Regions from separate parts of the Bacillus songklensis genome, predicted to be linked through region 3. Evidence: riboswitches for the same ligand, from Rfam matches in the RefSeq annotation. Region 3 holds a riboswitch; each other region holds the start of a gene.
What was found. Region 3 has a riboswitch for cyclic di-GMP ahead of ACFOU2_RS16380 (sodium-dependent transporter). Riboswitches for the same ligand answer to the same signal wherever they lie in the genome.
Positions count from the first base shown of each region.

Region 1: it holds a riboswitch for cyclic di-GMP, as region 3 does, so the genes downstream of both, ACFOU2_RS01980 (diguanylate cyclase domain-containing protein) here and ACFOU2_RS16380 (sodium-dependent transporter) in region 3, are expected to answer to the same signal.
Region 2: it holds a riboswitch for cyclic di-GMP, as region 3 does, so the genes downstream of both, ACFOU2_RS12885 (anti-repressor SinI family protein) here and ACFOU2_RS16380 (sodium-dependent transporter) in region 3, are expected to answer to the same signal.

Region 1 covers NZ_JBHRZT010000009.1:66-5,940, forward strand. Annotated here, with positions in the region: partial or broken gene ACFOU2_RS01975 (hypothetical protein) at 1-441, shown strand, start outside; cyclic di-GMP riboswitch class I at 1,036-1,118, shown strand; gene ACFOU2_RS01980 (diguanylate cyclase domain-containing protein) at 1,102-2,217, shown strand; gene ACFOU2_RS01985 (YppG family protein) at 3,212-3,412, shown strand; gene ACFOU2_RS01990 (hypothetical protein) at 3,468-3,668, opposite strand; gene ACFOU2_RS01995 (YjcZ family sporulation protein) at 3,841-3,939, opposite strand; gene ACFOU2_RS02000 (YjcZ family sporulation protein) at 4,184-4,324, opposite strand; gene ACFOU2_RS02005 (YjcZ family sporulation protein) at 4,808-4,915, opposite strand; gene ACFOU2_RS02010 (hypothetical protein) at 5,304-5,597, shown strand.
Region 2 covers NZ_JBHRZT010000052.1:303,917-319,709, reverse strand. Annotated here, with positions in the region: gene queC (7-cyano-7-deazaguanine synthase QueC) at 1-636, shown strand, start outside; gene queD (6-carboxytetrahydropterin synthase QueD) at 636-1,079, shown strand; gene queE (7-carboxy-7-deazaguanine synthase QueE) at 1,072-1,803, shown strand; gene ACFOU2_RS12910 (hypothetical protein) at 1,903-2,076, shown strand; gene ACFOU2_RS12905 (hypothetical protein) at 2,202-2,414, shown strand; partial or broken gene queF (preQ(1) synthase) at 2,553-2,891, shown strand; gene ACFOU2_RS12895 (oxidoreductase) at 3,077-3,757, shown strand; gene ACFOU2_RS12890 (hypothetical protein) at 3,862-4,068, opposite strand; cyclic di-GMP riboswitch class I at 4,539-4,629, shown strand; gene ACFOU2_RS12885 (anti-repressor SinI family protein) at 4,658-4,786, shown strand; gene ACFOU2_RS12880 (helix-turn-helix domain-containing protein) at 4,885-5,223, shown strand; gene ACFOU2_RS12875 (magnesium transporter CorA family protein) at 5,630-6,568, shown strand; gene ACFOU2_RS12870 (DedA family protein) at 6,701-7,288, shown strand; gene ACFOU2_RS12865 (YkvS family protein) at 7,536-7,724, opposite strand; gene ACFOU2_RS12860 (patatin-like phospholipase family protein) at 8,061-8,906, shown strand; gene ACFOU2_RS12855 (EcsC family protein) at 9,089-9,913, shown strand; gene ACFOU2_RS12850 (hypothetical protein) at 9,928-10,122, shown strand; gene ACFOU2_RS12845 (hypothetical protein) at 10,535-10,849, shown strand; gene ACFOU2_RS12840 (hypothetical protein) at 11,435-11,605, opposite strand; gene ACFOU2_RS12835 (hypothetical protein) at 11,804-12,079, shown strand; gene ACFOU2_RS12830 (hypothetical protein) at 12,245-12,448, shown strand; gene ACFOU2_RS12825 (short-chain fatty acid transporter) at 12,593-13,918, shown strand; gene ACFOU2_RS12820 (NCS2 family permease) at 14,210-15,511, shown strand.
Region 3 covers NZ_JBHRZT010000067.1:232,974-242,743, reverse strand. Annotated here, with positions in the region: gene icd (NADP-dependent isocitrate dehydrogenase) at 808-2,112, opposite strand; partial or broken gene ACFOU2_RS16395 (IS6 family transposase) at 3,072-3,434, opposite strand; gene ACFOU2_RS16390 (methyl-accepting chemotaxis protein) at 3,612-5,357, shown strand; gene ACFOU2_RS16385 (pyridoxal phosphate-dependent decarboxylase family protein) at 5,621-7,252, opposite strand; gene ACFOU2_RS16380 (sodium-dependent transporter) at 7,302-8,669, opposite strand; cyclic di-GMP riboswitch class I at 8,832-8,918, opposite strand; partial or broken gene ACFOU2_RS16375 (IS630 family transposase) at 9,135-9,770, shown strand, end outside.

The DNA of each region.
Region 1 (5,875 bases), on a different contig from region 3:
GATATACTGCGCTTCATTGCGGAAGGGTTCAACCGTAATCTAACCGCAGTGGAGATTGAGGAAGGTCTAAGCCTTATGGCTGTAAGGAATATAGAAATTGAGGAAGAAACCGCAGTGACAACCGCAGTAGCGCAGCAGCAGTCTAATCAACAGGCGATTTCTGTTCAGGTGGAGGTGGGTGAACAGTTCCAAGAACTTATGAAGCAAACCCAGGTTGCTATGCAGATAATGGCTCAACAAAAAGAAGAAATTATGGAGCTGCGGAAGGCTGTTGCGGAACTGCGGAACCAGCAAGATAAGCAAAAAGAGTATATCGATTATCGATTAGAAAAGCGTGATGGTGAGTTAGTGAACGCGATGAAAGAGATGATGGAAATGAAAAAACAAGTTGCTGTACTTGAGGAACAGAAGGGCCAAAAGAAATGGTGGAGGTTTTGGTGACTCCTATTTGGGTGAGCTTGGAGGGAGGAAAAGAGGGAGAGAACAGGCTATAAGGCGGCTTGTTTTTCGTGCTATGCTGTTGGTTCGACCGAGACAGAGGGGAAAATCCTATTTGGTATGAGTTCTCGGTCGGCGTCAGCCAGGTAGCACGAAAAATTTTTAAAATCAAGGGCGACCGGAGGGAGTTCATATACCCTTGATTTTGAAAACCAATTCAGTTATTTAGGTTACAAAAGTAAGATAAATAATTGAAAATAGATCTGTAAATTATACTGTAAATAAAAGAGAACACTTTTTCTAATTTATTTACGGTGTTTTTGCGCTTAAAATCCCCCGATGCTTGCGAATACGGTTCTTTTAAGAATTCCGCAAACAACAGAAGACCTCACCCCATCCTCTTATAAGGATGGGGTGAGGTCTTCTGTTACTGCATTTAAAAGGAGCCTTGGTAAGGAGGCGAGGGATAGTGAAAAGACGATGACAAGTTATCTTTTCGACCTGATGGAGTAGGATAACACAATAACAGATATATTAATAATCTTTAGTTGTCGTTTTTTGTCGAATAGTGTAAAATTGCTAGGCTGAAACTACATCCACGAAAAATGGCAAACTTATCGAAAGATAAGGACGCAAAGCTACAGGTCTAAGGCAATTGCTATGATGGCTGAGCTGCCGAAAGGAGAAGTTAATAAAATGAAGTTAAATCATAAAATCAGAATGAGTCTGATTTTTATGTTATTTACTATTGCTGTTTATTATAAGGATGAATCAATTCTTAAACTGCTTGGGTTACATATTAATGGTGTGGAGGAAGAGATCTTTGATGATATAACCTTATTTATTTTGCTCTTACTCTTCTTTAATGTTTTTTTCTTGCAAGAAAAGGTATCGAAGTATCTTCAGAAGAGCCGCGAGCAATACCGATGTTTAATTGGACATTCTGCTCAGCCAATATTTGTCCGTTCTGAAGGTGAATTTATCTTTGTCAATCGTGCTTGTGCTAATCTTTTAGGAGCTTCTCATTTTCAAGAACTCCTTGAGAAGCCCTGGATGGATATTATTCATCCCGATTCTATAGAAACTGTAAAAGAAGTATTATTGAGACAACAGAAAGACAAGGACGAAGTTTCAAAGTATGAACTGAAAGTAATTAGATTTGATGGAAAAATCATTCATGTCGAGGTTATTTCGACTCCTATTGAGTACATGGGAAAAGATGCAAGAGAATTAGTTGTACTGGACATAACTCAAAGGAAACAACATGAAGAACTCATGAATCATTTAATCTACCATGATCAATTGACTGGTTTGCCGAATCGGCGATTTTTTCAAGAAACCTTGAATCAGAAATTAGATCAGTTTAAAAGTGAGAAACTTTTAGCTGTTATGTTTATCGATTTAGACGGTTTCAAAAATGTAAATGATACTTTCGGTCATGAAATAGGCGATCAATTGCTACAAGAGGTGGCCAAACGTTTAAATAATTCTGTTCGTGACAGGGATATGGCTGCACGATTGGCAGGTGATGAATTTACAGTAATACTGCCTGAAATTACACGAGAAGACGTTGTTCAAGTTGCCGAAAGAGTATTAGAAGAATTGCGATTACCTGTTATCTTGAAAAAAAATTCGGTAAAAGTTACGTCAAGTATCGGAATCGTTTTTTATCCCCATCATGGGGATAATGTAGAAACCTTATTGAAACATGCTGATCAAGCTATGTATCAAGCTAAAAAGCAAGGGAAAAACAATTATCTAATTTATACTGGTGAGTAGATTCTTTTTTCATAAAAGGTTTAGAGTTTTAGAAAATGTTATTTTGATAAATTTGTTTTTAATATATGTATTAGAGATTGCATAAAACCACCCCTTTTTATACAGCTGCCAGGCTTCTTGAGAAGCTGAAAACGTTGATTCATCAACGATGTATAAAAAGATGCATAAATAATAAAAATAGACAAGCCAAAACCCCTTGGGCGCCAAGGGGTTTGTTTTGGTGCAGGTTCCGGTAAGAATGGTTATGTAAACTAAAAATGTATGGGATATACATGAGAGAAAACGAAAAAACTACCTCGAGGATCAAGAGGTAGTTTTTTCATAGATTAGGTATAGAACTAAGGATTTTGTTACCGGGTGATGTCTCGCGGCGTCTTTTGTATTTTGTTCAAGGTGTTTGGATGTTATTCCCTTTATTTGTTTTGTGATAAGAAATCATGATAAAAATGCATTTATAAGGAGCAAACTAAGTAATGTTGAAAATTCTCCGTAGCTTTACACTTTTTTATCTTTTAAAAAAAGAGGACTAGTTCTAGTCCTCTTTACAAATTCGACTTTTGAAAAGATCTATAACTAATGGAATGGAATGGCACTTTATTTCTTTATTTAGCGGCATAAAGGGCTCTAACGAAGGTGGAGGTGCTTTTTTTACCTAGCCGCAGTTATAATATGTTGTCTGGAATTAAATTGAAGATTGTATATGATATTTTTTTCAATACAACATGATAATTATCATGTTGTATTGAAAAAAATACCTAATAAAAAGCGAACTTCTTGTTTATGAAGGAGGTTCGCTTTTTATTAGGTAAATATGTATTCAATCACATACATAAATTTATGTATGATTGCTTTTTTATGTATAGGAATAGTAATTATGTGTTTTTAGGGATATGTACCTTTCCTTAAAGGTTCAACTTTTCATATATCTATTAGAGAAGAGATATGTAACTCAAAGGAGGTTTTGAATTTGCTGCCTAGAAGACCACAACGACCCATGCACCCCTTTTTTTCTCCTAGCCCATTACGACGCCCCCCAATAAAGCAAAATAAGCAAGATTTCATGTCTCATTTTCGTACATCAGAAGGAAATTTAGATTTTATAAAGATTGCAGGAACGGCTCAACAAGCTAAGAAAATGTTTGATCAAGTAAGTCCTCTAGTAAGTCCTCTAATTACAAAATTTCTTAAAAAATAGCCTATTATAAAAACAGAAAGAAACCTACAAAAAAGTAGGTTTCTTTATTTAGCTTTTAGAAAATGCGTCGTCTTCTGAATCTTAAAAGGAAAAGAGCTGCAATTAAGAAGAAGGGGATAAATCTTCTTCCAAAGCGGGTACGAAGCATCATTCCTCCAGGAGGTGGGTCCCCGTCTATAATTCCTCTATAAACTCGTCCATAATGATCCATAACCTCAACAGGCTCTCCTTGATATCTTCGAACTAAATGCTCCACGTTATTCCTCCTTTCTGACACAAGATATGATTTTGAAATGAGAGGTACATGATCTTCATCAATGTTTGTGAAAATAGATATTTTAAGACAAAGGAAAGATCATTTAAATCTGCCCTTTGTCTTCTCAATAAGCGAAACGAAATCAACTGTTCCCATTAGATGATGTGAGGAATTAATAACCGCCAAATCCTGTACAAGAACATCCTACAATGACAAGTAAGACGAATAAGACAACAATTAACGCAAAAGCAGTGCGAATTCCATCGCTCATATTTAACACCTCCTATGGAGTATGAAGGGATTGCAGACATACAATCCCTACTTTTACATTATGTTTTCAAGAAATAGTTGGATTGGACAAACTCATTAGCTGAGGGAAAAAATCAACATTTTTAAGTAATATGTCAAATTAAAATAGACTATCCACTATCTTTATTTTTGTAGGGAGTAGTCTATTTTTTATGAAAATCAATTGTTAAAGCCTATAAAATTGATTGTTTTCGTTAATTCAACCACTAATAACCCATACCCATGCATACACAACCTACGATAATGAGGAGAATGAATAAAACAACAATTAACGCAAAACCGCCGCCATAGCTAGGAGCGGTAGTTGCAGGTGCTGTATAACCATAACCACCACAACCAAAGCCCATACTTGTTCACCTCCTATTGAGTAGTAAGGGATTGCTAAATTACGATTCATACTTTTACGTTATGTTCTCAAGAAAGAATTGGATTGGACAGACTCACTAATAGACAAGAAAATTCAATATTTTTCCAACTAATGCTATTAGAGTGCAGTTCTAATCATTTTTAAATTCAACAAAGACTAAAAGCGCATGTTATAACATGCGCTTTTAGCCAAGACAAAGAAGGTGTGTATGTCCGGTGGAGGATATTCAGGAGACTTTTGTCTCTCATGTTGTAAGATATGCAAAATATCATAAAAGGTAATGGACAAGTGTTGATATGAACGTGGAATTTTTAGCAATGAATTATTATTTGATCTACCCCCACTTAGCAAGTCTGGAAGCGAGGGTCTTCTCGTCGATTATGATAAAAAGGACAGATTGAGTAATCTGTCCTTAGCGAAACCGACTATTATGAATAGTTAAGTGGTAAATTCAAAGTAACTTTTAATATCCACCATAGGACATACAGGAACATCCCACGATGATAAGTAAGACGAATAATATAACGATTAAAGCAAACCCAGAACCGTAACCGTAACTTCCATCACTCATTATTTGCCCTTCTCCCTTCTATTGCTTATTGGGAAATTGATAAGCATTCAATACTCAGTACTAAATTATGTTTTTAAAAAATATTTGTATAGGACAACTTAATCAAATCATTGAGCAATCACGAAATTTACATATTTACCCAATTGGTGATTTTGGTTATAGCTATAACCAATGTAACATGAATAACATTTTGTTACGTTCGAAAATCTTTTATATAAACCAATACAATATTGAAAACTTTTATTTTCCTTCTGTTATTCTAAATGCTTAAAATTCTACAAACATCTCGACCATTGTCCATTTCACCTACACTTTAAACCGCATACCCTATCAAGAGAAGCTGTAAGTAATTTTTCCATTTATCTTTTATGGAAGGGAGTTGTAAAAATTGCCTAGAGATTATTACCATTTATGCTGTAAATATAAAGGAAGGCCAGTTGAATTAAAGGACAAATTAGGTAATGTTCATAGAGGTATGATAGAAAGAGTTACACCAACACATGTATATGTAAGACCATATCAACCTTATGGGCCAAGAAACCTTAGAGGATTTGGTTATGGTGGTTTTGGTAGGCCATTTTTTGGACGAAAATTTGGTTTTGGATTCGGAGCTGCAGCAGTTGCCATTGCCTTAGCAGCTCTAATCGCATTTGCAGTAATACCATTTGGTTTTTTTTGGTAGATAAAAGATTGTGTTTGAAGATACGTCCTGATTTAATTAGAAGGTATCTTTGTTTTTACTTCTCATAATCCTAGGTTATGTCAACAAAATAAGGAGAAAAAAAGGTTGGGTATCTAAAAGATACCCAACCTCTTTTCTTGTTGATAAGAATGGTTATGTAAACTAGAAATGAATAAGATATACATTTACTAATTCAGCAGACTTATATATTTCAACATTTGTGTTATTTGCGAAAAAGCCAGCTAATCTATAGGAGGATATATAGAGAGAGAAGGCTC
Region 2 (15,793 bases), on a different contig from region 3:
TTCAGTGGAGGACAAGATAGTACGACATGCCTGTTTTGGGCTCTCAAAAACTTTAAAGAAGTCGAGGCTGTGACATTCAATTACGGGCAGCGCCACAGCAAAGAAATCGAGGTGGCCAAGGCGATTGCCGACGATCTTGGTGTAAAGCACACGGTTTTGGATATGTCACTTTTAAATCAATTAGCACCTAACGCTTTAACACGCGCTGATATTAACATTGAACAAAAAGAAGGCGAGTTGCCAACGACATTTGTGGACGGAAGAAACTTATTGTTCCTCTCATTTGCAGCAGTGCTGGCAAAACAAGCAGGAGCGCGTCATATTGTGACAGGCGTATGTGAAACAGACTTTTCAGGATACCCGGATTGCCGTGACGTATTTGTGAAATCATTAAACGTCACCTTAAACTTAGCGATGGATTATCAGTTTGTCATTCATACTCCGCTCATGTGGATCAATAAGGCAGAGACATGGGAGCTTGCTGACGAGTTAGGGGCACTTGATTATGTAAGGGAAAATACCTTAACGTGCTATAACGGCGTCATGTCAGACGGCTGCGGTGAGTGCCCGGCATGTAAACTTCGCAAGCGAGGACTGGATGACTACCTTACAAAAAAGAACGGGGGGGATGAGTAATGCTGCAACAAATGTATCCTCAGGTATTTCACGATTATTCCTATGAATTGAATAAAGACATGCAGTTTGCAGCAGCTCACTTCGTTCCGCACGAAGAAGCCGGAAGATGCCGCAATATCCATGGACATACGTATTTCGTGAATATTACTATTGCAGGGGACGAGTTGGACGATTCCGGATTTTTAGTTAATTTTCAAGCCTTGAAAAAAATCGTGTCAGGTCAGTTCGACCATACGCTGCTTAATGATCATACAAATGTGTTCAACGATCAAAATCCAAACGACTTCCCTACTACTGAAGTGGTAGCACGTAAAATTTACGAGATGGTTCAAGCACACCTTGATACATTATTGAACAAGCCGAAATGCCTGCAGGTGTTCGTGCGTGAAACCCCAACAAGCTATGTCGTGTATCGTCCGAAGAAGGTGAAGCGCCATGGCTAAAAAAATTCCGGTATTAGAGATTTTTGGGCCGACCATTCAAGGAGAAGGCATGGTTGTGGGGCGGAAAACGATGTTTGTTCGTACAGCAGGCTGTGATTATTCATGCAGCTGGTGCGACTCGGCCTTCACGTGGGACGGATCGGCGAAAGACGATATCCGTCAGATGACAGCGGAAGAGATATGGACCGAACTAAAGGACCTGGGCGGTGATTGTTTTGATCATGTGACGATTTCAGGAGGAAACCCGGCTTTAATTGCAGCTCTTTCTGAACTGATCGATTTGCTGAGACAAAACGATATCCGTACAGCGCTTGAAACACAGGGAAGCCGCTGGCAGGATTGGTTTTTACACATTGACGATTTGACGATTTCACCGAAACCGCCAAGTTCAGGAATGGAGACGAACTTCGACATTTTAGATGACGTCATGAACAAATTGCATCAAAATAATCGTCATCATGCTGTCAGCTTAAAAGTGGTCATATTTGATGATGATGACTTTCAATATGCTGTAAACGTTCATAAACGGTATCCATCCGTCCCGTTTTTCGTTCAAGTCGGGAATGAAGATGCAGGTACGACAAATGACGATCAATTAATTAAGGAGCTTTTAGCAAAATTTGAGTGGCTCATCAACAAAATTGTGACATCACCTTCTATGAACAACGTAAGAGCATTACCGCAGCTTCATACGCTCGTCTGGGGAAATAAACGGGGCGTGTAAGCATTTTTCAAAAACTTTACAAAAAAATAATGAAAAGACGTATTCACAAAAATTCAAATCGCTGATAGAATGACAAGCGAGGAAAGAGAGGAAACTAACATGACAGGAAGAAAAGACGAAGAATTACAAGGTGTTACCTTATTGGGCAACCAAGGAACAAAGTATTTGTTCGAGTACACACCGGAGATTCTTGAAGTATTTGATAATAAACATCAGAATCGTGATTATTTCGTGAAATTCAACTGTCCGGAGTTTACAAGCTTGTGTCAATAAGGGCACACTTCAGTGGCGACACTGTCGCTTAAACCTCGTGAATTCAGGGAAGGGATATTTTTACAAATTAGCGTGTTTGTTCTATAATATAAGTATATCAAGAACGTTTGTTCGGAGGTGTGCTTATGTTAACAGACACCCCATGGAGAAACAGAATTTGGTTTTTAAACGAATTTATCTACTCTGGTAAAAGTATTAATGAACTTGCCAAAGAACTAGATATGGATTGGTCCAGTTTAGAAAGACTGATTAATCTTCTCCGTAAATATAATCCTAATCCTGAGCCAAGCCTTAATAATAAGGAAGGTGCAGAGACTATCGAAATCACTCACATGTGAAGCGACTTCATGTAATGTGTGGGGAAGAGAGTAGAGTACATCGTAGGTTTTTGTTTTGTAACTAACGATGGAAGCGCGAGGGTTCTTATTTAATATCGCAGTTAAATAAGAATATGATATAGTCCACCTGCTTAGTAAAGCAGTTTGCCAAAAACCGGCCAGCCTGACTTTGCAACCATCTACATCAGCTACATCCCTGACCAAAAGATGGTGGAAAGCAAGTCATTAAAATTATATTTATTTAGTTTCCGAAATCATGGAGATTTCCATGAAGACTGCATGAATATTATCATGAACGATTTAATTGAAGCGATGGATCCCCGTTATATTGAAGTATGGGGTAAATTCACACCGCGCGGCGGTATTTCCATTGATCCGTATGTAAATTACGGCCGTCCTGGCACAAAGTACGAAAAAATGGCAGAATATCGACTAATGAATCATGATTTATATCCTGAAAAGATCGATAATCGATAATAAGAGAAATGGAATGAACTTGTTCAAGCGGACAAGATGTTGGAACTTTGGACGTCATAGGAGAGAGTGAAACAGCTGGGGGGCTTAGCCCGCGGAACTAGGCATCATTCATTCAGATAAGAAAAATGGGTCGCAGAATATAACCTGTTTTCAGGTTTGACAACTTAGTTAAGAGGGTGAAAAACATGTCGCAAAAATCGGCAGTTTTGCTTGGTGCAACTGGTCTTGTCGGTCGAGAGCTGCTCAGCTTGCTGCTTCAAAGCAACGTGTACAGCCAAGTCACGATTTTGGTCCGCAACAAGCTGTTGATTCAGCACGAAAAGCTGAGGCAAGTTGAAATTAATTTTGATGAGCTCCATAAATACGAAGATGAATTTAATGTAGATGATGTATTTTGCTGTCTTGGAACGACGATGAAGAAAGCAAAAACAAAAGCAAACTTTTTAAAAGTGGACTATGAGTATCCGCTGGCAGCTGCCAAGCTTGCCGAAAAGAAAAGGGCCCGCAACTTTTTAACGATTACCGCAATCGGTGCGGATCTTCGTTCGCCGATCTTCTACAATAAGGTAAAAGGTCAAACGGAAGAAGATATTTGTAACTTGTACATTCGTTCCACTCACTTCTTTCGCCCGTCCTTACTACTTGGGCAGCGCAGTGAGTTTCGTCTAGGTGAGAAAATCGGTGAATATGTATTAAAAAGCATATCCCTTTGTCTTATCGGGAAATGGCGTAAATTCAAGCCAATCAAAGCAGAGAACGTAGCAAAAGCAATGCTGGAAGCAGCGCTTGAAGAACGTTCAGGTGTTCATGTTCACGAAAGTGATGTCATTTATTACGGAAACTGTCAAGGTGCCGTCACAAACTAATAAAAAAGGGTTCGTTTCCGCTGAAACGAACCCTTTTTCACTAGATAAGAAAGTATAGATTCCACTTCTACGTTTAGAAACTTATAAATACTTAAAGCGATGGCTTAATCGCCGCCGCCACCGCTGTCACCGCCGCCGCTGTCAGAATTGCTCCAGCTTGAGAACGAGGAATCATTATCATTATCTTTTTCGTATGTAAAGGGAGTAAAAGAACTCGAAGAATTGTAAGAGCGGTGATTTCGCTTTTTACCGCCTGCAAAGGCTGTTGCTAAAAAGATGAAAAAAAATAAAACAAGAAACACCAATTCCACCGAAACCGCTCCTTTCTTTTAAAAATATATTCGGCATAGGACCGAGATGCTCCCATGCTTGTTTTTATTGTCTCATTAATCGATATATTGTTCAATGGTCGATTATTAGACATATTAGAGCGGATTTTATTTCCTTGAAGAAACATTTTTGAATAGAGTAAATATAATAAAGTAAAAAGACAAGGGGGTATTTCGAATGAAATGGCTTTCTTCTCAACAAAAAGTACAACAATATGCCTTTTTGTTTTATAAAATAGGTATTATTACCCAACAGCAAAAAGATCAGATTATCAAAAAATGAAGATATAATCAAAATTATGTAGGAAATTGTTTCTTAATATTTGTAAAATTCAATAAAATACTGACAGCCTTCAACATAATTTCGGACTGGTTTACATTATACTTATGTTCATAGTGTTAATGTCACAGGAACATCGTTGTAGGGATTTGTGTAATCATCATCTCATCTTCTTCAGTAAGGGCATACTTATTGAAAAATAAGGACGCAAAGTCACGGGTCTAAAGTTGGAGGATCCCAATCATGACGGCTGGGCTGCCTGAGATACAAAATGTATTTTAGGAGGAAACCATGGTTACAAAGGAAAATAGAATACACGTGCTATTGGATGAAGAATGGATTGATTTAGTTTTAGAAGCATTGGACAGCGGCATATCAGAAGAGGATATTAAAGCATTTCTCACCAGCCACAGCCGGTAGGAGTAGTCGGAAAATTTTTGTTTTTGCATGGATGTTATTAACGATGGCATATTTGGTATGTTATGATAAGGGAGGTAAGAGAAAGAGAGGGTGTAAATATGATCGGTCAACGTATTAAACAATTACGTTTGCAAAAACAGTTATCACTATCCGAACTAGCAGAAAAAGCAGGTGTCGCAAAGTCATATTTAAGCTCGATTGAACGCAATCTTCAATCAAATCCTTCTGTCCAGTTTTTAGAAAAAATTTCAGCGGTGTTGGATATTTCTGTCCAGTCATTAATTAACGAAGAAGAATCCTCGTCCGTCTACGAACAACTTGATTCTGAATGGGCGAACCTAGTGCGCGAAGCGATGGAATCAGGCGTATCCAAAGAAGAGTTTCGTCAATTTTTGGAGTTTAACAAGTGGAAATTGAAACAGGATAAAGGGAAGTAGCGTTTATGGGGGCATAAACGCTTTTGCTTTTTTATAGGATAAAACATACTAAAATAAGTAGAAACGCCCATGTTCTGTACAAACATCATGGGTGTTTTTGAATACAAAGAATAAAAACGATTTCTTTTGTTTACCTTCTGTAATTTTTTTAAAATGCAGCCCGATTGCTGTTTTTCCCTGTATACAAACGAAAGGATAAGCGTTATGATAGAAGTTGTGAGTAAATGAAAGAAGAGGAGTTGATATCGGTTGAGTAGCCAAAATTCCAGTGATCCTGGGCCAAGTATGAACATAGAGGGAGTCAGGATGTCACTTTTATCAGATTGTATGATTACCGATAACTGTATCAGCTTCTTTGATAGAGAGGTATGCTGACTTTCTCTTTGAAAAGGAGGAGGTTTGACACATGCTGAACATTTACTTAACGGATTTAAATGGAAGGCTCCATGAGCAGGAGGAAATCACGAAAGGCTCCTGGGTGAGCATGATCTCACCAACGGAAGAAGAAATTCGACGTGTTACCAATCATTTGAATTTGCCGCTGGACTTTATTAAAGACCCGCTCGATGATGATGAGCGTTCAAGGATCGAAGAGGAAGACGGCAATGTGTTGATTATCGTTGACTATCCGTCTATTTCATATGACAGCAACCAGTCCTCTGTTTATGAAACCATTCCATTTGGTATCATTATTACACCGGATTGTTTCGTGACGGTTTGCCTGGAAGATAATCCGATTTTACACCATTTTTTAAACCGAAAAGTCCGGGGGTTTTTCACCTATAAAAAGACACGTTTTGCCCTGCAAATTTTAAATGTCATTTCGATGTATTATTTGCGCTATTTAAAGCAAATTAACCGAAAAACAAACGAAATCGAAAAAGAATTGCATCAATCGATGAAAAACAAAGAACTTTATGCATTTTTAGCGATTGAAAAGAGTTTAGTTTACTTTACGACCTCTTTAAAGTCAAACAAGGTGGTCCTTGATAAAATATTACGTCAAAAATACTTGCGAATGTACGAAGACGACGAGCATTTGTTGGAAGACACAATCATTGAAATTACACAGGCCATTGAGATGGCCGACACATACAGCCATATCCTGACAGGAATGATGGACACGTTTGCGTCGATCATTTCCAATAACCTGAATATTGTGATGAAATTTTTGACATCTATTACGATTGTGCTTTCATTTCCGACAATCGTTGCAAGTTTTTTTGGTATGAACGTGGCGCTTCCGCTTGAGCATACACCGCATGCCTTTATTATTGTATTATGCATTGCCTTCTGCTTATCGGGCGCAACTGCTTTTATCTTTTGGAAGAAAAGGTATTTCTAAATAAGCCGAAACCACCTCTTGCAAAAGAGGTGGTTTCAATCTTCCCAAAGAAAGAGACAAGTATTTTTTGGCCATAAAGATAATAAAAATAGATGAAGAATATTCAACTGAAAGGGATTGAGCAAAAGGAAAATGGGTGAATTTATCAACAGTATATTAATGTGGCTGACGGATTTAGGTTACTTTGGAATTGCCCTAGGATTAATGATTGAAATTATTCCTAGTGAAATAGTACTGGCTTACGGAGGGTATATGGTATCCCAGGGATCGATCACGTTTGTGGGGGCAGTGATAGCCGGAACCATCGGCGGGGTAATTGCACAGTTGTTTTTATATTGGGCCGGTTATTACGGTGGTCGTCCATTTCTAGAGAAATACGGAAAATATGTGCTCATTCGCAAAAAACATATCGACATGGCGGAGCAATGGTTTGATAAATACGGAACAGGCGTCATTTTTACGGCCCGCTTCATTCCTGTTGTACGTCATGCCATATCGATACCTGCCGGAATTGCCAAAATGTCGGCTGTCCGCTTTACAATGTTGACGACGCTAGCGATCATTCCGTGGTCCATTTTCTTTCTTATGTTAGGTGAACAACTCGGTTCTCGCTGGCATGACATTGAAACCGTTGCTGCTACATATACACGTCCTGTTGGGTTTGCGGCTGTAGCCATTATTTTAGTTTATTTAGCTTTTAAATTGTTGAAACGAAAATAATGAAGAGGGGGTCCTAAAAGTACAAAAACGTACTTTCGGGACACCCTCCTGCGATGACCTGTCATTAAAAATCCAAGAAAATCACGGATTTCAGTGACGGGTCATCGCAGAAAAAATAGATTATGATCATCCTCTGAAAACTGCTGAGTCAGCCCCTTTTTAGAAGCAAGAAATGTTAAAGCGTTTTCGTTTGAAGGGAGCGGATAGGGTCATTTACTCCGAATTGAGGATTTCCTTCATGATTTGATTAGGCGCGGTCAGCAATAATTTTATAGTTTTTATGATTGACAACTGTCCGTTGATTTAAGTCAAGTTCATGGTAATTTTCCATATACGTTAAATCCACGATAACAGAGTTTTCATTTACCTTTTCGACAATCCCCTGTAAACCATCCTTAAATTCAATTAAATTTCCAACTTCAGCAATCTGCTGCATCTTACTCTCTCCTTTACCCACGAATCAGAAACCTCTTTATATACTTTATACGTGAAAAACGGACAAAGGTTGCATAAAATATTGTATTGTAATAAAAATGAAAAACTATTACTTTTAAAAAAGTCAAGTTTTTCTAATTACATTTCCGAGACTTCTTGTAAACAGTTTGCACGAATTTTGCAAAATCGTAAAGAGATTTTTAACAATTTTTTGTATTTCTTTTATGTAGTAAATGATGGGTAATGAAATATTGACAGTAATCAGAGTGAATTGCATGACAATTAGGGAACGATTCGTTATCATTTTAATAGATGTTACTAGAAATAGAAGGTGTAAATGATGAAGCAAACTGGTCTTGTGTTAGAAGGCGGAGGCATGCGCGGCGTATATACAGCGGGCGTGCTTGAGTTTTTTATGGAGCAGGATTTATTTTTCCCCTATATAATTGGCGTATCAGCAGGAGCGTGTCAGGCAGCATCCTATTTATCTCGTCAAAAGGGGCGAAATCGGCAAGTAAATATCGGATTTATCAAGGATCCGCGTTATATATCATGGCGCAACTATTGGAAACGCCGTGAATTTTTCGGGATGGATTTTGTGTTTGAGGAAATTCCGACAAAGCATGTACCGTTTGACTTTGATACATTTTTAAATAGAAAAGAACGTTTTGTAATTGGAACAACAGACTGCTTAACGGGAGAACCGGTTTACTATGATGATTACGAACGGGATGTGTTGAAAGTAATTCGAGCTTCCAGTTCGCTGCCATTTCTTGCACCGATTGTAGACTACAAGGGCAGAAAATTGCTTGATGGAGGAATCAGTGATCCCATTCCGGTTAAGAAAGCACAAAAAGATGGGATGAGCAAAAATGTTGTTGTATTAACGAGAAACGTGGGCTATCAAAAGAAAAAGTCGAATATGCTTTGGGTGGCAAGACGTTCTTACCGTGATTATTCAGGGCTTGTACAGGCGCTTGAAAACCGCTACCGTGTTTATAATGAAACGATCTCTTACTTAGAAGAGCAAGAACAAAAAGGAACTCTTTTTATCATTCGACCACAGCAACCACTTGATGTGGGAAGAATGGAGCGAAATCCTGTTAAACTAGAAGCTCTATATCAACAAGGATATGAAGAAGCAAAAATGCAATACGGCAGACTGACAAAATGGCTGTCTTGAAATAGAATGCTTTCATTGCCTTCAATCAGGCCATGAAAGCATTTTTTATTTTGTTAACTTTATCCGACTGTTCGAAAGATAAGCGTTTTGTTGTGTTTGTTCAAGAAAAGCATCATACTTAATGAAACCTCTCTGTTTGATGATACGTATAAACAAGCAAGATTATGTAAGGAGTGTCGCTCATGACAATAGAGTCAAGGGAAACGTTGCAGGCTGCATTGGCAGAAATCGAGGTGTGGGAACAAGATCAGAAAAATCTTTGGTTTTGGGAGCGGATCGGCCGGCTGCCGTTTAAGCTGTTAGATAAAATTACGCCCGCGTTTATTCAAAATAAAATCGGAGTACTGCTGGATGAACTCGGAAGCTTCATCCAAACGGGAGGCCAATATTTAACCCAGGAACGCATCATCTTGAAGAGATTTGAACAGATGGAGGGGAGAGAAGAGTTAACGATTTCCGATATCTCCTCCATGCCCCTTGAAAAAATGGATCGCGTGAGTAAAGAGTTAAAAAAAAGCCGGGCTAAAATCGCGACGGTTCAGGGAGCGACCACAGGGTTTGGGGGGATTTTTACATTAGCCGTCGATATACCGATGATTCTTGGTCTTTCTCTTAAAACATTACAGGAAATTGCCATCGCCTACGGCTATGATCCAAGACAAAAAGAAGAGCGTGTATTTATCGTGAAATGCTTGCAGTTTGTGTCTGCTGATATAGTCGGGAAAAGAGCGATTTTAGAAGACTTAACGAGGCAATATGGAAACGAAAATCGTGCGCAAATGATCTCCCGGCTGCAAGGGTGGCGTGAAGTGGTTGTTACTTATACGGATTCATTTGGATGGAAGAAATTATTTCAAATGATTCCGATTGCAGGAATGTTTATCGGAGCTTTTATGAATAAGTCCATGATGCAAGACGTAGCGGAAGCTGGTATAATGCTTTATCGAAAGCGCCGAATTCTGGAGCGCTTAGAGAAAAGTGACGAACACGAATCTCTTACATTGTAGTGGAGGGATCAGTAATGGAGGAACAAAAAGCGATTGAACTGTTACAGCAATTACGTAACAGAGAAGTAAAAGAAGTTCGGGTTACAAAAGAAGAATTCTTACCTTTTCGTCAGGTATTGGTGAAGCAAGAAGACTTTAAACATTTCCGGGGCATTGCCCAACGCGGCGGCGGAGTGTTATATCAATATTTGGAAGTGCCGAGAAGCTGAGCGTGATGCTCGGCTTCTTCGCTTCTTCCTGCGGAGCCAAAAAGCGGCTCCTTCTCAGAAGCTCCAACATCCTATCGGTTTAAGCGGGCTTTCTCCGCTTTTCATATTGTCTAGCTGCGAAAGCCAAACCGTATGGCTGTTTCGCTTCTTCCTGCGGAGCCAAAAAGCGGCTCCTTCTCAGAAGCTCCAACATCCTATCGGTTTAAGCGGGCTTTCTCCGCTTTTCATATGGGCCAAACAGTTCTTTTTGAAAGAGAGGCATCATATGCTAAACTATTCCTTAGTCTCATACCCAAACAACCGATGTTTCATGATTAATAGATGCGAAGCGAAGAAAAACATGATAGATTTAAGATAGAGCATACAACAGGGGGATGACAAACTCATGTGCCTGAATTGGGAGGGATTATAGTTGGAAAATCGCACACCTTTTTATTTTGCGGATTATATTTGGAAAAATGAAAAGGGTCATACGACATACGGGATGCTTCTTGTTAAACGCCCGGATATGGATAATGAATATGACCTCCATATTTTATTAAAAGAAGCGTATACACAAAATAAAAAGATCGCTATTACAATGGTGTACGATAATCGTGAACAATCCCTGGATGGATATGTTGTTCATATTTCAAAGGAAGAAGATGTGTTTACGTTTATGGATACAAATGGAGTCAAACTTGTGATTGATTTCTATGATGTAGTTGAAATAGATTTTCAAGACTGATTCAACAGAACACCCCCGGTCAAGTCTGACCGGGGGTGTTCTATTGAAAGGTTTGCGCAAAGGTAGCAGAAACCTCATTAAAAGCATCAATATGTAACCATCCGAAACATTTTAGTCTATATCATTATTTTTTCTTGGATGGAAAAGGGAGAAATACTAAAGGGTATTATATTTAGAATATTTCATTAGTTTTTAAAATAACAAAAATTCTATGAAAGGTTGATATTTTTTTTATTTTGATGTTTAATAACATTATAGACTGTGGTGTGATGTTACAAATGGTTATTTACATGGCATAATCTTGTATTATTTTTTTATGATGATTAGTAAGCGTTTTCAGTAAGTGTTTGCATTTTTGAACCTCATTGTCAGTACGATGGTTCCCTTTGTGATCTTGGGGAGGATGACAAAGGAAAACGGTTTTGTTTATTAGGGGAGAACGTTTTATAAAAGGGGAATTTGAACGGCCAAATAAAGGGATTACGATAAAGAATAACCATATATCGTAACATCGCACATTGCTTGTTGATTCAAAAAAACGATGGGGAAGGGGACCCCATCGTTTTTTATTTGTTTTATTAACCATTATTTTACATCAAGTTGATGAACCTTTTCTTTCGCCTGTTCAACCGACTCACTTATCTGTTTAGGTGTTTGTGTTTTGGCGGGGTTTCTTTGCTTATTTCGTCGATCTACCATATACCCTATTGCCAAGAGAAGGGCGATACCAACCAAAATCCAAATCCAGGCACCCAATGTCTCATTCACTCCTTTCTTGTAAATCATTATTTTTTGTTAAGTTTCCCTTTCCCTCAAAGGAAGCAGGTAAACATGTTTTTTAGTCAATCGCACAGAAATTTTCATAAAAGAGGACAGGTGCCTACTCCATGATTCCGCATTTAACATATGTTGCAGTGTAAGAGTTTTACCAATGATCAACGGGAGGCAGGCTATATGAAACAGCCATTAGGACAATCAGGTGGTATTCGTCGTCCTATTCTCAGATTTGGCCCTGGAAGATTGGGCCCTGGAAGATTTGGTCCTGGAAGATTTGGGCGTCCATTCTACGGAGGATTCGGACGTCCGTTCTTTGGCGGACCGTTTTTCGGGGGAGTGCTTGGCGGGGTATTAGGAAGCGCGTTAATTGCTCGTCCGTATTATTATTATCCGCCATACTACGGCTATCCGCCATACTATTATCCACCATGTTATTACCCGTATTATTATTAAAAAAGAAAAGCGATGTGCATAGGGTGCATCGCCTTTCTTTTTCGGAGCAGTTTCTCATGGAGAATCCTGATTGCTTCAACTTATCTTATTAAGGGAAAGAAGAAAATCTCTGCAGATGTAAATGTCATTTTATGGTATAATTTTTAAAAAATAGGAGGAGCAAATGTGAAACAATGGCTGGTTGCTTTTTATTTGCTGCTGATTCTTGGCGGATCTGTTTGGAATGTATATCTATCTTGGAAACATGATTATTTTGGTCAGTTTGTGTTTTTCTCCTTTTTTTCACTCGTTTCTTTTGTTCTTTTTGCTGCAAGCCTTCTCTATGTTTTTGCTTCAAGACAAGTATATGACCAATCGCCTTCTGCCTGAGAATGTCTAACTTTGTCAAACGATGGCTGTAAAAATAAAAAGGAATTTGTAAGAAATCAAAGAATAAAGAAGTGTGAACATTCAAAAAGCGGAAAGATGGGATTGGAGGGTTTTTATGAATAACAAGTTTAGGGGGAGAAAGAATTGAAGGTCCTTATTTCGTTATCAAACAAATTAATGCAAAGGTATTTACCAGATCCATTCTTATTTGTAATTATTCTTACTTTTTTTGTGTTCGGCTTAGCTTTGGTGCTAACAGATAGCACTCCTATTCAAATTGTGGAATATTGGGGCGGTGGATTCTGGAGTTTGTTGGCGTTTACCATGCAAATGGTTTTGGTACTTGTAACAGGCCATGTATTAGCAAGCAGCCCGATTTTTAAGAAAGCTTTAGGAAATTTAGCCTCTGTACCAAAGTCACCAGGTCAAGCCATTGTTCTTGTTTCCGTTGTTTCACTTCTGGCAAGCTGGATTAACTGGGGATTTGGTCTTGTAATCGGGGCCTTATTTGCTAGAGAGCTCGCCAAAAAAGTGGAAGGGGTCGATTACCGCCTTTTAATTGCAAGCGCGTACAGCGGTTTTGTGGTCTGGCACGGAGGATTGTCAGGGTCCGTTCCGCTTACCATTGCGACACCAGGACATTTTACCGAGAAAATTATTGGTATCGTTCCGACAAGCGAGACGCTATTTTCAACATATAATCTCGTTATTGTAGCGGCACTTTTCGTCATCATACCTATTTTAAATCGCCTGATGATGCCTTCCAAAGATGAAACGGTGATCATTGAGCGCACTTTGCTGGAAGAAACGGATTCATTGCAGGCACCGACAGTAGAACATTTTGAAATGACACCTGCAGACCGACTTGAAAACAGCCGGATTTTATCTCTTTTAACAGGTCTTCTCGGGCTTTCATTTTTAGCTTTTTACGTTGTAAAAAACGGTCTTAAAATTAATCTTGATATTGTCAATTTCCTGTTTCTATTCCTTGGAATCTTGTTCCATGGGACACCGAAGCGATTTTTAGACGCGGTGATGAACGCAGTAAAAGGAGCAAGCGGTATTATTATTCAATTTCCGTTTTATGCTGGTTTAATGGGTATCATGGTATCTTCGGGATTGGCAAATGTTTTATCTGAAGCGTTTGTTTCGATTTCGAATGAACGAACATTCCACATGTTCACTTTTTGGAGTGCGGGACTTGTGAACTTTTTCGTTCCTTCCGGCGGGGGACAATGGGCAGTGCAAGCGCCAATTATGCTGGAAGCCGCTCAAAACCTGGGGGTTTCCATGTCTAAAACAGCAATGGCTGTGGCATGGGGAGATGCTTGGACCAACATGATTCAACCATTTTGGGCGTTGCCGGCTTTAGCGATTGCCGGGTTAAAAGCGAAAGACATTATGGGCTTTTGTTTAATCACTCTTTTTGTAAGCGGTGCTATTATTTCTCTTGGCTTTTTCTTTTTTTAACATTTCGTTACATAGCGCTTCCTTTTCTAAAGGGGGTGCTTTTCTTTTTTTATAGCTATATAAAAGAACCATGTTGATTCTAATTTTTAGGGATCATTTGTGTGAAAGGTCTATTTCATACGCTTTCTGCGAAGACTGAAAGGAATTAAACCGCTAAAAATGAAGTGAAAAAGTGCAGAAATGCTTATATTTATTACTTGAAACCTTTCCTGTTTCTGCTATAATATCAGCGGTGACTCATCATCTGAGGTTCATCGGGCGGGAGAGGGATAAAGAAAAAGAAGGAATAAGATGTTTAAAACGTTCTTAGACAAACGGTTCAAAATGAATGAACACAACACAACCATCGCAAAGGAAAGTATGGCTGGTGTCGTTGCCTTTTTATCGGTTGTATATATTATTGCCATTAATGCGTCCATTTTAGCAGATGCAGGCATTCCGCTTGAGGCCGGTATTTTTGCGACAGTCATTACATCCTTGCTTGGTTGTTTACTAATGGCGTTTTGGGCAAATGCACCGATTGTGTTAGTTCCGGGTATGGGGATTAATGCCTTGTTTACGTATACGATGGTCCAATCCATGGAATTATCGTGGCAAGAGGCACTCGGCGTGGTATTTATCTCCGGGTTTGCATTTGCTGTGCTGGCCTTTTCCCGTTTATCGGTGATGCTTATGAAGGCGATTCCGCAATCGTTAAAAGAAGCGATAACGGCAGGAGTAGGACTTTTCCTTACCTTTATTGGATTGCAAAAGGGCGGTATTGTCCAATCAAGTGAGACGACCTTTGTGGCGCTTGGAGATTTAAGCAGCCCTTATGTAATCGGTACACTGATTACGTTATTTATCACGATTGTGCTGTTCATTCGAAATGTTCGCGGAAACTTCTTGTTAAGTATGGCAGCAGGAACATTGGTTGCTTTTGCTTTAGGACAAGTGAAGCCAATGGAGACAGCTGCATCAACAACTGAATGGCATGTGTTTTTTGGTGCAACGGGGGCCTTATCGTTTTCTTCCATTACGTCTATGACATTTTGGGCTGCAGTGTTTTCCTTAACGATGGTGATTGTTTTTGAAAACATTGGCTTAATCCATGGCCATTTGGGCATGACGGGGCATGATGAAAAATTTCAGCGTGCGTTTCAAGCAAATGCCATTTCTGTCATAACGAGCGGATTTTTCGGCACAAGCCCAACCGTGTCGTCTGTTGAAAGTGCAGCAGGCATTGCTTCAGGCGGGCGTACGGGTATGACATCGCTTGTTGCAGGAGTGCTGTTTCTAACGTCACTGTTTTTCATCCCAGTCATTAAAATGGTTCCCGCCAGTGCAATTGCGCCGATTTTGATTGTCATTGGCGGTTTAATGATTCAAAACATTCAGCACATTAACTTGCAAGATTTGTCAGAAGGATTCCCGGCATTTTTGATCATTGCGCTTATTCCGCTCACATACAGCATCGCTGATGGAATCGCATTCGGCTTTATCGCGTATCCGATTTTAAAAGCAGCGTTAGGTAAAATGCGTGAAGTGTCAGTGCTTATGTATGTTGTAGCGTTTTTGTTCTTTTTAAATTTTGTATTGCATTATATAAGCTGATACTAACCTCCTGTCAAATGGCAGGAGGTTCTTTGAATATACATGTCATTTTAATCGTGTATTGAAACTTTTTATGTGAACAATATTCCTCTGCATCTGGAACTCGTCGCTGTGAATGTTAATCGAACGACAGGATCCATTCTAGGAAATGGACTGAAAATAAGTGCAGTGATTCTAATGGTGATTTATTGTCCAAACATATAGAATTTATCGCATCCGTTAATAATCCAATTAGACATTTATAATAAAAAATATGGAAGATTCTTCCGATGCAAGATTTAT
Region 3 (9,770 bases):
TCCACTTAATAACTCGACACATCTTCATTCAATCAAGAGGCATCACAATCGGTGATCCAGACAACTTGAATTCGCCCTCAAGGGTTCACCTATGCGGTTGGCGCCAACCCCGCAAGGGGGGTGCCAGCCGCTTAGGTCTAGAAAATTTGGCATGGCCGTTCTTTGGTCAGGTCGAATTTTCTAAATCGATCTATATAGTTGACATAAGGCCCGTTATAAAAAGCAAAAGGCTCAGATTCTTTTTAATCTGAGTCTTTCTAATACACCCTAAAATCTATTACACTACATTTAAAATTTACTCTTCCGTTTATTAAAACCATATAAAAATAACATTGAATCAAAGTAATAATTCATAATAACTAAGTTAGTGCGCACAGCATTGCGCACAACAACCTTCATTAAATTGATAGATGCGTCAGTCAATTTCTCATCTCCCTCTCTGTATGTTTTCATAATTTACAAGGACAAAGGAAAACATCCTCCACAATATATTAATTTATTCAACATTTTACTTTGTATGAATCCTTGAAAGTATAATTCAATTCATCTTTTCATACATACAATATTCAACTCCAATTAACATAATGCCTCTTTTTTGTTGACATAAGTGGGATTAGAGGAACTAAACGTATTAAAAAGCCCTTGAGACAAGGGCTTTCAACGTGTAGACCTTGCCTAATAATAGGCTTTGTCTACACGCTGCACCTTCACCAGCAGGTGAAGTCTCTCCCATAAATTAAAAAGAATTTATCCATAAACTGTTTAAATTCATTTCTTAATCCTCTAATTTGAAAGAAATGAATAGCTCTATACTTCTAGTAAATGTTTTTGCACCAGAACCATATTTTGAATTAACGCATCACCGAATTCAGAACATTTTACTTCTGTCGCCCCATCCATTAAACGGGCGAAGTCGTAAGTAACCACTTTAGAAGCAATTGTTTTCTCCATGGAAGAGATGACTAGTTTAGCCGCTTCATGCCAGCCAAGGTGTTCAAGCATTAATACACCTGAAAGGATAACAGAAGACGGGTTCACTTTATCAAGGCCGGCATATTTTGGCGCTGTACCGTGAGTCGCTTCAAAGATGGCATGTCCTGTTTCATAGTTGATGTTTGCTCCTGGAGCGATACCGATACCGCCAACTTGTGCAGCCAGCGCATCAGAAATATAGTCACCGTTTAAGTTCATCGTAGCCACTACGTCAAACTCGCGCGGACGAGTTAAAATTTGTTGTAGGAAGATGTCGGCAATCGCATCTTTTACGATGATTTTGCCAGCTGCTTCTGCTTCCGCCTGTGCTTTATTAGCCGCTTCTTTTCCTTCTGCTTCTACGATACGATCGTATTCAGCCCATGTAAATACTTTATCGCCAAACTCTTCCTCAGCCAATTGATAACCCCAGTTTTTGAAGGCACCTTCCGTAAACTTCATAATGTTTCCTTTATGAACAAGTGTTAATGATTTTCTACCTTCATTGATTGCATAGTTAAGGGCTGCACGAACAAGACGTTTTGTTCCTTCTTCTGAAACCGGCTTGATTCCTAGACCAGAAGTTTCAGGGAAGCGAATTTTATTTACACCCATTTCGTTTTGTAAGAAGTTGATTAGTTTTTGTGCTTCTTCTGTTCCTTCTGCGTACTCAATACCCGCATAAATATCTTCAGTATTTTCACGGAAAATCACCATATCTGTATCTTCAGGACGCTTAACGGGTGAAGGTACACCTTCAAAGTAACGTACAGGGCGCAGACATACGAATAAATCAAGCTCTTGACGTAATGCCACGTTCAAGGAACGAATCCCGCCGCCGACAGGAGTTGTAAGCGGACCTTTAATCCCAATTATGTATTCACGGATTACATCCAATGTTTCTGAAGGCAGCCATTCACCTGTCTCGTTGAATGCTTTTTCCCCAGCTAGTACTTCTTTCCAAACAATTTTCTTTTGGCCATTGTATGCTTTCTCAACAGCAGCTTCCAGTACACGTGAAGCTGCAGCCCAAATGTCCGGCCCAGTTCCGTCTCCCTCAATGAAAGGAATGATTGGATAGTTTGGTACATTTAATACACCGTTAGTAACTGTAATTTTTTCTCCCTGTGTCATTAATATTACCTCCTTGATTACTTGTCTACACTCTGTTCACAATCATTGTCATAAATCTAAGACCTATGATAAAAAGTTGTTTCAATAGGCAGAGTCGAATTTTGACAACTCTATATCCTATTTCATCGTAATATCTTATTTATAATAATTAAATAAAGAAAAAATTTATGATTTTAATAAGAAAAAGTTATCACAAACACTTGAGTTTTAAATGGTGTTAAAACTATGTATACGATTAAAAAAAGGGATATTAACGATATGAAATCTAGTTCTGGTGCAAAAACCTTAAACTGATTGTAATTAATCTATGAAACTTGGACATACTCAAAAAATAATACAAAGCAAGTGCATCACCTATTCACCTTTAGTTTACATAACACTGATTATTGGCAATAAAAGAGGTTGGGTAGCTTTATTAGATACCCAACCTCTTTTTGTTGACATAACCATTCTTACCGGAACCCACACAAAATCAAACCCCTTGGCGCCAAGGGGTTTTAGTGTTGATTATTTCTCATAAAATATAAAAAACTCTCTCTTATTCTATCCAAAACGTCCGTAAATGATTTTTCGACTTAAACGAACGTGAAAAAGGGCACTTTTTGGGCAAAAATGAACCGTTCGTAAAAGTGTACTTTTACCAACGGGTAAAATAACAATCATAATGAAAAAGCAGGGTTAACCTTGCTACATACTCCCAAACATTTTCTTCCTTCAACCCATTTCACTCGTTTAGCACAATGAAAAGAGGAGTTGCCACAGCGAATCCTCTTCCTAAACTCTTGCTCCCGTTAGCCAGCCATGAAACAGAGGATGGAATAGATACCGTTCTTCCATGGTAGACAACCATGCCGTATTAATACGGCACCATCACATCAAATGAATGAAAGTAGTAATTTTCAGGATAGGACATGAATTTTCTGCTAACTTACAGATTATGATGCGATGCATTTTGCAGCCTTTTAATCTCTTGTTTTGCTTAGATAAAAATCAATGATACTTCCTTTGGAACCAACTACGTCATATAAATACATCCACTGACCTTTTACCTTAATATACGTTTCATCTACTCTCCAGGAATCATTTGTTGGCTTAAAATGACACCGTACTCTTTCATCTAATTGAGGCCCATATTGATGAACCCATCACATAATCGTTGTATGAGCTATCGAAAGGCCTCGCACCTCCATCATTTCCACCAAATCACGAAAACTGGGATTGTACCGTAGATACCATCTAACTGTTAACAAAATAATGACAGGCTGATAATGCCTCCATTTGAATAAATGTTGTTTTCCATACCGATCAGACACCTTTTTTAGAGTCATAGTATCAGTATGTCCAAGATTTAGAGACTACTTGTAATTATCTTGAAGTTTTTGCACCAGAACCTTATTTTCAAACTCTCATTTATAGACTTTTAAAATATATTTTATAGTTGTATCACAAAAAATTTTCATGAAATTACCGATATAAACTTTATATAAAGAAAGGGAGATTTCACCATGAACAAACTTAGACAGTTATCTTTTGTTACAAAATCTATTGTTACTACGACCACATTAATCCTATTAATAGGAATCGTACTTATAATCTCAAGCTTATCCATTCAAAATGGAGTATTAACAAAAGAAATGGAAAAGCAAGCAACGAAAATTGCAGAACGTTGGGGAAAAGATATAGATCCTTCTCTAGTTGAGGAAGCAGCAAATGAAAAAGATTTTGATGGTAAAGTTCAAAAAGAATTAACCGCTTTTTTTGACAAAATATCTAGCACTAATCCAAATGTTGCCCAAGGATATATAATGGGAACCGAACTTAATGAAAAAAATCAATCAGCTATTATTGCCACACCAACTCACATTAAAGAAGGCTTACAAGAAAACGGAATAAATATTGGTGATTTATATGATCAACCAGAAACGATTGCTAAATCTATTAGAGAATTAAATAAAACAAAAGAAATTACAACTTCAGATGTGTATGAAGACCAATTCGGAACTTGGGTGACAGTACTTTACCCAATCAAAGATAGCACAGGTAAAGTATGGGCTTTCTTTGGAGTAGATGTTGATGCAAGTATGGTTAAAAACGGAACAGAAAAATTCTTACTTAGCTCTTTACTTATTCTGATCCCAGCTATTATCATTATTATTCTTATTCAAGTATTTGCTACTCGCAGAAGCTTCAAACCGTTAAAACATTTGTTCAATGGAATTAACGAAATGAGAAACGGAAATCTTGATATTAAACTTCCTACAAGAGAAGATGATTTAGGTAAAATTAATGAAGCATTCAATGAAATGGCATCTGAATTAAAATCTATGATTGTGAAAATCAGAGAAACCTCTGATACTGTATTACAATCATCCGAATTAGTAACAATTGTTACTGAACAATCGAAAGACCACTCTGTAAAAATCAGTGACAACATTAAACAAATGACAGCTGGAATTCAAGCACAAGAAGTATCAGTCACAGAATCAGCAGGAGCCATTGAACAAATTGCGGCTGAAATAAATTCTATCGCACATTCTGCTCAAGATGTTTCCGTAGTATCTAAACGTATGGAAGATTATGCTATGGAAGGCCTAGATGCAATCAGTGAAGTGGTTTCACAAATGGGAATCATTAACGATACCGTTAAACAATCAAGCAATATCATCAGCTCATTAAAGAAGCGTTCCGACGAAATTTCTAGTATCCTTGAAGTGATTACAGGTATCTCTAGCCAAACGAACTTATTAGCTCTTAATGCAGCAATTGAAGCCGCTCGCGCCGGCGAACACGGTAAAGGATTTGCGGTTGTAGCACAAGAGGTTAGAAAGTTAGCGGAAGAGTCCAACAAATCTACAGAGAAGATTTCAAAAATCATTGAAGAAATCCAAAATGAAACAAATAACGCTGTATCTTCCATGGAAATTGGTACAACAGAGGCAGAAAAAGGAACGAAGATTGCTCAAACAACCGGAGAACTTTTCTTTAAGATTAAAGAGATTACAGACCAAATTTCTACTCAAATCGAAGGAGTTTCGGCTGCATCTCAAGAAATTTCCGCTGGAACAGAAGAAGTAACCGCTTCTGTCAGAGACCTTGAAGCGATTGCACAGAATAACTCAAACTTCACTCACGAAATTGAAGATCGTACTGGGCAGCAATTAGAATCTGTCAACCAATTATCTAAAGCATCAAGAGAATTAAATGAGTTAGCACACGAATTACAATCAATGATTACTAAATTCAAAGCATAATAAAAAACCGATAGGAATAATTCCTATCGGTTTTTCTGCTTTCTTTGAACACATATTGATTAATCTTTTCTCCATTTATTACAAGAGGATCCCAATGAAGTGTTGTTTTATTCCGTTGCATCAATACATGGACATTAGGAATAGGTATAATCACTTTTTCAATCGGAGTTGGATTACTAACATTTCAGTGTATAAACAACAAAAAGCGACAAAGTAAACCTGTCGCTTTTGTGCTCCCTCTTATGCTATTTCTATAAACAAAATCAAACAAGAACTAGAGATTTTTGATGAACATTCATGTGTTCTTTCAAAAAGCTAATGTATCTGTCCACTTCTTCGATTGTGGTATATGGTGAAATGGAGAAAAATTTATGTACATAAACAGGTAATCTTTTATCCCCATCACGAACATGAATTAATCTTTGTTTTGAGGTATTACCAAAGTAAACCCTTTCTCTTTCTACGCCGATTAATTCAGCAAATTCACCATTATATTCATTAATCTCAACTACTTCATCTCTTGTTAATTTACCCCCTAGTTCTTCTTTCCAAAGAACTTCATTTGGATAAAATCTAAAGGTTGTAACTGGAGATACTTCGTTTGTAACTGCTACATTTTTGAATTCTCTCAGTAGAGATTCTCTAAAAGCTATATTAACACGAATATAATTAGCCAATAGTGACTGATAGCCTTCAATTCCCATTGATAGTAGTGAAGCATAGATAGAAATCGCACTGCCCATACGAGAACATTCTAACGTGTAGCTTGTATGATAACTTCCATATCCTCTATTACCCACATAAGGCGTTTCGGAAGCATCTAAGTCTATATATCTTAAATCTTCCTTGTTTTTCACTAGGAATAAACTTGTTATATAAGGTGTCTGACCTAACTTGTGAAAATCAAAGACCATACTATCAGCCAAATGTATACTTTGGAATTTTTGTTGGTATCTTTTCAATACTGAAGAAACACTATCTTCTAAATGTAATGGATTATTCGCAAAGTCATATTCATTAAAGAATGTGTACATACCACCCATCGCAGAGTCAGCATGGACGTAAATAGGCTTTAAATTATATTTTTGCTCTAATTCACTTGTGATAGCTTTAATACCTTTAATATCATCAATTCCAAAGGTGTCTGTTGTTCCCATAGTCGCAAGGATATACGCCGGTATTCCACCTTCAGAAATAACTTTCTCCATTTTCATTTTCAGATCTTCTAAATTCATGGAATGGTCATCATTTACCTCCACACGAATCATGTTGTTTACACCTATACCTGTTGCTTCCACTGATTTATAAAGACTGTAATGAGATAATTCGGAACAGAAACAAAATATGTTGTTAGGAACCCCTTCTTTATTTGATTCCGGAAATTGACGAGCAACCGCAAGTCGTAATGAATTAAAGACCGCTCCTTGTCCTCCCCATGTTGTATATCCAGCACTTGTATTTTGGTCATACCCTACAATTTTGGATAACATACTAGTCACCATAATTTCCGCTTTAGCTGCACCTGAGCCTTCAACATCCCAAAGGGCATTCCCATTTAACAGAACCATTACTAAGTTCCCTAAAATACTAGCTATATTCGGTAGCGGAGCTGCATTTGCTACATAGTTACTATTAACAAATCGTTGTCCTTTTGCAAGATCGATTAGTTCCGTAATTGTAACTTCCATCGGTAACCCTTTTCTCGGTACATTTGACTCTTCGATAATACGATTATAATAATCTTTAGTATAATTAGGCATTTGCCCCAAAGTTAATTTTGAGGGGTCTTTTAATTCATCAATATTAGTGAAAATAGTGTTTATGTATCCTAATATTTTTTCTCTTTGTTCCACATTTCCATCAGCACTAGGGAATAATTGTTGAAGTTGATTCATTGTTGTCATTTGATAATCCTCCAAATTTCAATGCTTATTTTTTTACGTATTATTTAATAAAGCTTACTATCCATTCTAATGCACCTAATACATCTAGAAAAACGACAGTTATAGCAATCGGTGTAACGTATTTCAGTAAATAAAACCATATATTAAAGAACACTTTCCCCACTTTCGAACCTTGCTGTAATTCTTCTAATAAGCCGGTTTTTGAAACCTTAGTGGTAACAAATATAGAAATAGCCAACGCTCCTAAAGGCATTAAAACATTACTTACAGCGAAGTCTACCAAGTCAAAAAATGTCTTATCAACTATTTTAAAATCAGCCATTACCCCATAAGATAAACATGAAGGAATTCCTACAATAAAGATTAATCCTCCGATTATCCAAGTGTATTTCTTGCGATTTTCATTTGTATTTTTCGTTAAAGCAGATACTGCAATTTCTATCATAGAGAAGGCAGAAGTTAATGCTGCGAATAAAAATAATACTAAGAAAGCAATAAAGAAAACAATTCCAAATGGCATTTGAGTAAATACTGCCGGTAAGACCGAAAAGATTAAAACTGGTCCTGCATCTACCTCTAAACCAAAAGAGAATACTCCCGGAAAAATAGCTAATCCCGCTAACAGAGCTATCAAAAGGTTCATAATAACAATTGATAAAGCCGATTTAGGTAAGTCCTGTGTTTTAGGAAGATAAGAACTATAAGTTACCATTACAGAAACTCCTAAAGAAAGTGAAAAAAATGCTTGACCTAAAGCAAAGAGAATACTTTCAGAAGTCATTTCCGTAAAGTCTGGTACTAGAAGAAATTTAACTCCTTCCATTGCTCCGTTTAGACTTAATGAACGAATTACTAGAATAATAAAAAGAATAAATAAAGCAGGCATCATAATTTTACTTGCTTTCTCTATCCCTTGTTGAATCCCCTTTGCTACAACAATAATCGTTATCAAAAGAAAAACTAATTGTCCTAACAGTGTAGATACAGGATCAGCGATAATTATTCCGAATAGCTGACCATACTCAGCTTGTGATAGTCCATTTAAACTACCAGTGGATGCTTTAATTAAATAAAGGATAATCCATCCACCTATCACACTATAGAATGATAAAACTAAGAAACAAGAAAATACACCTATTTTTCCTGTTATATGCCATAATGTATTGGGTGCTAATTTTTTATATGTCGTAATAGCGTCACTTTGCGAGCGGCGACCAATTACGAATTCACCTACTAAAAGCGGATAACCTAATAATAGAGTGAAAAGTAAAAATACAAGAAAAAACGCTCCCCCACCACTCGTACCAGCTACATACGGAAATTTCCAAATGGCCCCTAATCCAATAGCCGAACCAGCAGCTGCTAAAATAAATCCTAGTTTTGATTTCCATTGTTCTTGTTGTGACATTTTTTACATTCCTTTCTGTTCTTAGATGACTGAAAGATTATAATAATAAAAATTTAATTTTGATATTAAAAAACCCCACCAAAAAGATTGGTGGGCATATATAAACAAAGGGGTATGTTACTAAACTGAAAATTACCCTCTTATCTTATATATCCAATCCTTTTCGGTAACCCGGCGATCCTAGCCAAAATAAGCCTTAGACCCGTAGCTTTGCGTCCTTATCTTTCGACAAGTTTGCCATTATCGAAGGTGTTTCTATCTTTAACATCGTAATTAAATAGGTTTTATTTACTAGTAATTTATACCTGTGATATATTAACTCCTTTATTTTAACTTGTAAATATAGTTCTATAAAAATTTATTTTTGGTGCAAAAATATTTACTATATAAGTTGAATTAAAGGATTACAGCCCATCTCCGTCGAAGTATACGTATAACATTTACCAATGAACGGAGAGAAATCCCATGACTGATTCACGTCAACATGAAATTCAAACCCTGCTTGCATCGATGAAAACCACGAAAGATAAACGAATGTATAAACGTTATCAAACCATCTACTTCTACTTACAGGGCTATTCTAAAAAAGAAATCACGAACATGATCGGTCGTTCTGAAAAAACCATCTATAATTATGTGAATGCCTATGAGGAAAAAGGGCTGGACGGCTTAATCATGGGACAATCACCGGGGGCACCTCGTAAATTAACCCCTGAACAAGAACAGGAATTAATTCAAGTCATCACAACCAAACTGCCAGTCGATGTTGGTTTTCCAGCTAAACATAATTGGACCTTGGCGATCATCGCTTCTTTTATCAAAAGAGAATGGAACCAAACCTATACTCTTCGTGGGGTATCCCGACTTTTGTATGATTTAGGTCTCCGTTATACGAAACCCACTTATACGCTGGCAACAGCTGACCCGGTAAAACAAAAAGAGTTTGTAGAAGAGATCTTTCCTGCCTATAAAAAAACTTCTGAATGAGGAAATCGATCATCTTCTGTTTCAGGACGAGTCCATGATCCGCGATTATCAAGCTCTCGGGCATACATGGTTTTTAAAAGGGAAGCAGCGAATCATTCCCACTTACGGAAAGCA